DNA from 4 places in the Sporanaerobacter sp. genome. Region 3 is predicted to be linked to each of the others. Evidence: riboswitches for the same ligand, from Rfam matches in the RefSeq annotation. Region 3 holds a riboswitch; each other region holds the start of a gene.
What was found. A riboswitch is a leader RNA that binds a small molecule or an ion and turns the genes downstream of it on or off. The one in region 3 is predicted to bind cobalamin.

Region 1: another riboswitch for cobalamin. It lies ahead of ACFWUA_RS00520 (YitT family protein); the one in region 3 lies ahead of ACFWUA_RS06050 (sirohydrochlorin cobaltochelatase).
Region 2: another riboswitch for cobalamin. It lies ahead of sucC (ADP-forming succinate--CoA ligase subunit beta); the one in region 3 lies ahead of ACFWUA_RS06050 (sirohydrochlorin cobaltochelatase).
Region 4: another riboswitch for cobalamin. It lies ahead of ACFWUA_RS08070 (ABC transporter substrate-binding protein); the one in region 3 lies ahead of ACFWUA_RS06050 (sirohydrochlorin cobaltochelatase).

What each region holds. Positions count from the first base shown of each region.
Region 1 covers NZ_CP181252.1:89,912-92,116, forward strand. The annotation lists gene ACFWUA_RS00515 (CDIF630_02480 family spore surface protein) at 42-221, shown strand; gene ACFWUA_RS00520 (YitT family protein) at 275-1,126, opposite strand; cobalamin riboswitch at 1,268-1,453, opposite strand; gene nifJ (pyruvate:ferredoxin (flavodoxin) oxidoreductase) at 1,512-2,205, opposite strand, start outside.
Region 2 covers NZ_CP181252.1:495,042-497,246, reverse strand. The annotation lists gene ACFWUA_RS02400 (MATE family efflux transporter) at 1-536, opposite strand, end outside; cobalamin riboswitch at 722-906, shown strand; gene sucC (ADP-forming succinate--CoA ligase subunit beta) at 1,116-2,205, shown strand, end outside.
Region 3 covers NZ_CP181252.1:1,244,626-1,246,830, forward strand. The annotation lists gene ACFWUA_RS06045 (RrF2 family transcriptional regulator) at 386-772, opposite strand; cobalamin riboswitch at 971-1,145, shown strand; gene ACFWUA_RS06050 (sirohydrochlorin cobaltochelatase) at 1,241-2,014, shown strand; gene ACFWUA_RS06055 (FecCD family ABC transporter permease) at 2,030-2,205, shown strand, end outside.
Region 4 covers NZ_CP181252.1:1,640,959-1,643,163, forward strand. The annotation lists gene ACFWUA_RS08060 (VanW family protein) at 1-276, shown strand, start outside; gene ACFWUA_RS08065 (DUF2225 domain-containing protein) at 312-983, shown strand; cobalamin riboswitch at 1,031-1,211, shown strand; gene ACFWUA_RS08070 (ABC transporter substrate-binding protein) at 1,316-2,205, shown strand, end outside.

The sequences.
Region 1 (2,205 bases), 1.1 Mb from region 3:
TTTTTTAAAATTTGCAAATACTATGTATGAGGAGGGATAACTTGAAAAAAAATATAAGAATAAATAATTTTAAGGAAAGAAATATGTCTATCCCTATAGAAAATCAAAAAACTGCTGCATATTATGATATAAAAGGACTAAAACCCCAATCAAGAGTTCCTATTCCAACCTTAACAGGAGTCATAAGAGCTAAAGAATGGGTGGATGAAAATGAAAAATAGGGGTGAGAAATTTCCACTCCTATTTTTCATTGAAATTTACATCTATATCTTTTTTAATCTCCAATATTTTTAAAGCCATCACCTAGTACTTCATATACATTGCTTACAGTTATAAAAGCATTTTTATCTATATCATTTATATAATTTTTCAATCTAATAAAATCTTTTCTATCAACAACAGTTACGAGGACTTGTTTTTTATTTCCTGTATATGCTCCCTCAGCATAATATAGTGTTGCTCCTCTTTCCAAATCTTTAATTATATACTTTTTTATCTCTTCACTACGCTCACTAACTATGCTTACCTGTTTAGATAAGTTTATTCCTTCAATAGTCGAATCTATCACAAGACCATTTACTATAACTCCAAGTAAAGAATACATTCCCAATTCAGGCCCAAATGCAAAACCCGCTCCTATAGTTATAGCAAAATCAGAAAGTAGTACTGCTTTTCCTAAATCTATTCCCCAAAACTTATTCAATATTTTTGCTATAATATCCGTACCTCCAGTAGAAGCATTTCGATTGAATACTATTCCCATACCAATAGCAGATATAAATATACCAAAAGAAAGTTGAAGTATAATATCTTCTACTAAAGGAGCATGTATAGGTATTATTTTTTCAAACAATAGTACTAAAAAAGAAGTACCTAAACTTGCATAAATAGTTTTGACACCAAAGCTTGTCCCAATAACCAAAAAAGCAACTATAAATAATACTATATTTATAATGATCATAAAAACCCCTATTGATAAAAATGGAAATACATGATTTAAAACAATTGCCAATCCATTGGCACCACCTATAGCTAAATTTCCTGGCATTAGAAAAAAATATAATCCAGCTGCTACCATAAACATTCCAATAGTTATAATAATGTAATCTTTTATTTTTTTTGACACTTTCCCACCTCCAATAATATAAAAGTCCCCTAAACTCAATGGGTTTAGGAGACACAAATATATAAAGAACTAACTATAGGCACAATTCACCTATTTCTCTTTTAAAAATTCCCTCTAAACACCCCCTATCGACCGTAGAGTTTTTGGTGCATAAATAAAGGCAGGTCTTCTGACTTTGGTTCATTAGAATTTAAAGCCTTCCCAATTGTCTCAGTGGCATGTATTTTAAATTCTTCACCATTACAGCGGCGGGACCGTATAGGATTTTCACCTATTTCCCTTTTAAACAGAGAAATTATTCTCTATACCTTCATCTACATATTCAATTTTATTTCAATCTAAGTATATAGATAAATATAGTTTAAGTCAATAGCAGTTCTATATGCTACTTGTTTTCATCAAATTTTCTATAGATTTCATATCTTTCTTTTGCATCTAATTCTGCTTTTTCATAAAGCTCTTCTGCAAGCTCAGGAAAAGTATGCTCAATTTGAGAATATCTTACTTCACCCATTATGAAATCTTTAAAAGATTCCTTAGGCTCTTTTGAATCTAATATAAATGGGTTTTTCCCTTCTGCTACTAGCCTTGGATCATATCTATAAAGATGCCAATAACCAGAATCAACAGCCTTTTTTTCTTCATTTACAGTTCTGCCCATTCCTGCCTTTATACCATGGTTTACACAAGGTGCATAGCAAATTATCAAGGATGGTCCCCTGTAGCTTTCTGCCTCCACTATAGCCTTCAAGGCCTGATTCATATTTGCTCCCATAGATACTTGAGCAACATAAATATATCCATAGTTAATTGCCATTCTTCCTAAATCTTTCTTTTTAGTCCTCTTACCTGCTGCCGCAAATTTAGCCGCTGCAGCTGTTGGAGTTGATTTAGAAGCTTGCCCTCCAGTATTTGAATATACCTCCGTATCAAATACCAATATATTTACATCTTCACCTAGTGCCAATACATGGTCTAATCCTCCATAACCTATGTCATAAGCCCAGCCATCTCCCCCTACTATCCATTGAGATTTTTTGATTAGAAAATCCTTTTTACTTAAAATTTCCTTCATGATT
Region 2 (2,205 bases), 750 kb from region 3:
GAAATCAGTAAAAAAATAAGAGCTGAGATTGAATCCCCAAGTCCTCTTAAAACTCCAGATAATATATTAAAATAAGCAAATCCTGCAATTCCAATAAAAAAAATGGTTAAATAGTCTGTGCACCAATCTATAATAGATTTTGGTGTCTTAAGAAGTGAAAGTAATGGACGAGCAATAATTGGTCCAATAATCATAATTGCTATTGAGGCTATAGCTGTCAGTGATAAACAGACACCAATAGTGTGGGATAGTTTTTCTCGATCTTTAGCCCCAAAATATTGAGCTACCATTATACTAGCTCCTACAGAAATTCCTACAAATAGAACTAGCAAGAGATTTAATATAGGAGAAGCACTACCAACTGCAGCAAGGGCATTGTCACCAACATATTTGCCTACAATAATGGAATCAGCAGTATTATATAATTGTTGGGCAACATTTCCTATTAGCATAGGTATCGCAAACTCTATAATTCGCTTCCAGGGAGGACCTTCTGTAAGATCCTTCGGGGCGAATAATTCTTTTAAATTTACCATATTTGTCCCTCCAAAAATTAAGATATATCTAAAATTATATCACATTTTAAAACATAGTAATAAACAATATTTAATTTATATTGCTACAATCAATAATATAGTTTAGGAGTAGTAAAAGGCAATGAAACTTTCAGAAATTTAGTATTTGACAGTTGTAATTTTTCGTGATAGTATCTATTTAGAATTTAATATAGTGACCATTTGGTACAATCTTAATGATTGTTTAAAAGGGAAGTTCGGTTAAATTCCGACACGGTCCCGCCACTGTGATAGATAGAACCTTAAGTTTGCCACTGTACTTAAAAGTATGGGAAGGTTTAAGGTTTGTTATTCTTAAGTCAGGAGACCTGCCAATGGGAAAAGCTGTTTATTACTCACGAGGATGGGGAGAGGCTATTAAAAATAGGTTAAGCATATGATTTATTCATATGTATTAAATATGTCTGCTTAATCTAATTATTAATAATGCTCTTTCTATAACAATAGAAAGATTTTTTTATGTTTATAATCCCGTGGTAATAACTCAGCAAACTTTTGCTGAGTTTTTCATTTTATATAAAAGAAATGGGAGGGAAAAGTATGAATATTCATGAGTATCAAGCAAAAGAAATATTGAGAAGCTTCTGTATACCTGTACCTAATGGCAGAGTTATTTATGATCCAGAAGATGCTGAGAGAGCTGCTTGGAGAATAGGTACTGATATTGCAGTAGTGAAATCACAAATTCATGCTGGTGGTAGGGGAAAGGCTGGAGGTATAAAAATAGCAAATTCAATAGATGATGTCAAGAAGTATTCTAAAGAATTAATAGGTAAAATCTTAGTGACACCTCAAACTGGGCCTAAAGGAAAGGAAGTAAAGGCTGTTTTGATTGAAGAAGGTTGCGATATTTTTAAAGAATACTACTTAGCTTTTGTTTTAGATAGAGAAAAGTCAAAGATAACTCTTATAGCTTCTGAAGAAGGTGGAACTGATATTGAAGAAATATCAAAAGAAAAGCCTGATATGATATTTACAGAATCTATAGATCCATTGCTTGGAGTATTAGAATTCCAAACAAAAAGGATAGGTCTTAATATCAATATTCCACAGGAATTGATAAATCAATTTGTAGAAGTTGTAATGAATTTATATAAATGCTTTGTGGATAAAGACTGTACACTCCTAGAAATAAATCCTTTGGTACTAACAGCAGATAAACAATTGTTAGCTTTAGATGCAAAAATGAATTTTGATGAAAATGGTTTATATAGAAATAGGGATATAGATAATTATAGGGATTTAAGTGAAGAAAATGAAAAAGAGATAGAAGCATCAAAGTATGGACTTTCATATATATCACTAGACGGCAATATTGGATGTGTAGTTAATGGAGCAGGATTGGCAATGGCTACAATGGATACTATCAAATACTATGGAGGAGAACCAGCAAACTTTTTAGATGTTGGAGGAGGAGCAACAGAAGAAAATGTAACCAATGCATTTAAAATAATAATGTCTGATTCTAGAGTTAAGGGGATTTTTGTCAATATATTTGGTGGAATAATGAAATGTGATGTTATCGCTAAGGGAATTGTAAATGCAGCTAAAGAGTTGGCATTAAATATTCCTCTTGTGATTAGACTTGAAGGAACAAATAGGGATTTAGGTATGGAAATACTAAAGAATT
Region 3 (2,205 bases):
AGTTTGATAGGTATGTAGTGTTAAGATACATGGATTAACCTGTGAGAGCTTATGAGTAGCAATACAGTACCAACAACGAATTATGATGTATATAACGGTTTTTGCCAAAGTTAGTTAAAATCCAAACAAAAGTATGTCAAAATCATTAGTTCTAATATTAATTAAGAAGGATTATTTTAAATACCTAATATGTAAGAAATGTATCTTAATAAAAAGGCTGTAAAAAATATTTAGAACCTGATGGAAATAGGAATCAAACATCAAGAGGAGTAAAAAAAGAAGGAAACTTTATGACTTTAAAGATTTAGTTAAAAAATGCATATCGAAGGGATAAGTTCTAAAGAAATATATTTAAAAAGTAAATGCAAAGAATAGGGATTTTCCCCTATTCTTTGCATCTGTCTATGATATCTTGAAATGATACTGAATCTAAATCATTTTTAAAATTTTCTTGGATTTCCTCCAATGTTTTATGTATAGGGCATTTTTCTGGTCCTTTGTTGTTGCATTCTTCTGGATGTTCAAGACATCGATTTAAGTAAATAGGCCCTTCTATGGCCTCTATGACATCTTTAAAAGTTATTTCACTTGGTGCTTTTTTTAGAGCATAGCCGCCCTTAACTCCCATGAATGATTCTACTATATCTGCATCTCTCAATTTTTGAAGAAGCTTTAAAAGAAATCTCAATGGTATATTTTGTTTTTCAGCTATTATATTAGCACTCAACTTTGTTCCTGATTCTAGTTTCGATAGGTAAGCTACTACTCTCAATGCTAATCAGTTTCTTGCGTTATTTTCATAGTATGCTCCTTAAATATCACTATTTTTTCTCTCATTATATCCAAGAAGGGCTATTTTGTCAACATAATCTTGATTATTAACTTATACTTTAATAGTATAAAATAAGCATTTTGAAATATATACGTTGAAAGATTTTTTTTCTTATGATAACATTATGTATGAAAAAGTGAATATGAGAAAAGTATAGGTATTTTTTAAAAGGGAAATCGGTGAAAATCCGATGCAGCCCCCGCTACTGTAAGTGGGTACGAAATCAACATAGTCCACTGGATTTTTTCTGGGAAGGCGTTGAAAGTAGAATGATCCACAAGCCAGGAGACCTGCCTATAGCTTTTTTTAAGTAAGTCTTCGGTGGGAAGTCTGTACTTTTTGTTATGTTTAAAAAAAGTAAATTCCATAGTCTTCTGAAGACTATGGAATTTTTATTGGGGTGATGAGATGAAAAAGGCCATTTTAGTTGTAAGTTTTGGTACAACTTATGAAAAGACGAGAAAAAAATGTATAGAGGGTGTGGAAAATAGAATTAGAAGTAGGTTTTCTGATTTTGAGGTGAGAAGGGCTTTTACTTCTCAAATGGTGATAAATAAGTTGAAAAATAGAGATGGAATAGTAGTAGATAATGTGAGTGAAGCACTGAATAGGTTGAAGAAAGATGGATTTGAACAAATATATATACAATCTCTTCACATAATACCTGGGCATGAATTTGAAAAATTAATTGGACAAGTTCATGAATTTGAAGAAGTAAATAAAAGTATTCATATAAGTATTGGAAGACCATTGTTGTTTGATGAAGGAGATTATGAAAAGGTGATAAATGCATTAAAAATTGAGGATTTAAGGGAAGATGAAGCTGTGGTTTATATGGGTCATGGGACAGATCATATTAGTGATAAATACTATGATATGCTTCAACAAAGCTTTAGAAAAAAAGGTTTCCAAAGAATTTATATTGGTACTGTTGAAGGAAAGAAAACTATTGAAGATATAATCCCGGTTTTGAAGGAAGAAAAGATAGATAAGGTCACATTAAAACCTTTTATGTTGGTGGCAGGAGATCATGCTACCAATGATATGGCAGGGGACGGGGAAAACTCATGGAAAAGTATACTTTTAAAAGAAGGATTTCAAGTTGAAACATGCATGACGGGATTAGGAGAAAATGAGAGAATACAAGAATTATTTATTTCTAATTTGGAAAATATGATCTAGTTAGGAGAATTGTTTATGGATAGTTGCGAAAAAAAACATGGAATGAATAAAGGATTTATATTGATTTTACTCATGGTTTTGTGTATTGCAAGTTTTTTTATAAGCATTGGAAATGGTGCTGTCAAAATATCTCCTAAAGAAATAGTTGACGCAGTTTTTTTTGAAAAGGATACGATAAATTATCAAGTTAT
Region 4 (2,205 bases), 400 kb from region 3:
TACAATGTAAAAATAGATTCTGAACTTATAGAAAAAGTAGAACCTGTGGTTGAAACAGTTTTAGATAACAGTTTGAAACCAGGAGAAAAAGTTCTTCATCAAGCTGGTAGAATTGGATACAAGACCAAAACTTATAAATCAATAATAAAAAATGGCAAGGTAGTTAAAAAGGAATTACTACATTCTGACTATTACAAACCAAGAAAATATATTTATAAAATTGGACCAAAAGTAGAAGAACAAGTTGAGACATCTACAGAAGAGGTTGGAGAATAGATTTTAGTACATTAGAAAAGAAAGAGGGAAGAAAGTTGACAGAAGTAGGAGAACTATATGAGAAAAAAGTGAAATGTCCAGTCTGTGGTGAAGAGTTTAAGACTAGTAAAGTAAGGCTTTCTAAACTTAGATTAGTTAAAAGAGATTCAGATTTTTTGCCCTATTATGAAGGGGAAAATCCTGTACTTTATGGTGTTTTTGTGTGTCCACATTGTGGGTATGCTGCATTGGAAGAAAATTTTAATAAAATAAATTTTCAAGGAAGAGAGACAATTAAAAAAGAGGTTTCATCTAAATGGAAGGAAAGAAGCTTTTCGGGAAAGAGAACTATTGAAGATAGTATTGCTGCGTATAAACTGGCACTATTTTGTGGAGAACTCTTGGAGAATAAAAATTCTGAACTTGGGAATATATGTATTAGATTGGGATGGCTTAATAGATTAAAAGAAGATAAGGATGAAGAGGAGAGATTTTTAAGTTTAGCTAGAGAACTTTTTAGTAATGCTTATTACAATGAACCTTTAAACAATGAATCTATGAATTACTTAACTGTAGCTTATTTGATTGGAGAAATTTCTAGAAGAATTGGGGACAAAGATGAAGCAATAAAGTGGTTCAATACAGTACTCAAGGATCCTGAAATTAAGAACAATATTGCATTGGAAAAAATGGTTAGAGAGCAATGGCAAATAGTTAAGGAAGAATAAATGGTCTTGAATGTTTAAAAGATATTTGATATTATTTTTTGGGAGTTAAATTAAATATTAAATTGGGTGTTTCTAATGAAACTTAAAAGGGAAAGTGGTGAAAATCCACTGCAGCCCCCGCTACTGTGTGTGAGGACGAATCAACAGAAGCCACTGGATTTTCTGGGAAGGCGTTGATAGTAGGAAGATTCACAAGCCAGGAGACCTACCCAAATTTAGAGCCTCGGAGGGAGGGATGTATAGTATTGTATACTTTTTACCCTATTCTTTAGTTACTGAGGACTAGGGTTTTATTTTTGATTAGAAAAAATCACAAAATGGAGGGGAAACTTATGAAGAAAATTAACTCTAAGAAATTGTTAATACTATTTTTAGTTTTGGCAATGGCGTTAACTACTTTTACAGCTTGTGGCAAAACAAATTCAAATGAAAATTCAAAACAAAATGAAGAAGTGGTAACGGAAAAGGGAAATGAAGTTCAATATCCTATGGAAGTGGAAGATCAGTTTGGAAACAAAGTGACAATAGAAAATGAACCTAAAACAATAGTTTCGTTGGCTCCAAGTCATACAGAAATACTTTTTAGTCTTGGATTAGGAGATAAAGTTGTAGGTGTAACTGAATACTGCGATTATCCAGAAGAAGCTAAATCAAAAGAAAAGGTTGGAAGTTTTACTGGAGTAAATATTGAAAGAATAATTGAATTAAATCCTGATATTGTATTTCAATTTGGTCCTGGAGATGAAGAAGTAAATGCAAAAATAAGAGATGCAGGAATTGCTCTTTTATGCTATGAACCAGATTCTATTGATGAAGTCATAAACTTGATTGAGAGTATTGGTAAAATGACTAATACTCAAGATGAGGCTACAAAAGTTGTAAATGATATGAAAGCAAAAAGAGATGAAATTGTAAATAAAGTAAAAGATAAAGAAAAAGTTAAGGTTTTTTATGAAATATGGGATGATCCATTGATGGCAGCAGGCCCTGGTTCTTTCATGGATGAACTTATGACTTTAGCTGGAGGAGAAAACATAGCAGGTGATGCAGAAGGTGAATATCCACAGTTTGATATAGAACAATTAATAGAAAGAAATCCTGATGTTTATTTAGGAGCTAAAGATAGCGAAGAAAAAACTGTTGAATCAATAAAAGAAAGACCAGGATTTGAAAATATAAATGCTGTCAAAAATGATAGAGTGTATTTATTGGATCCAAATAT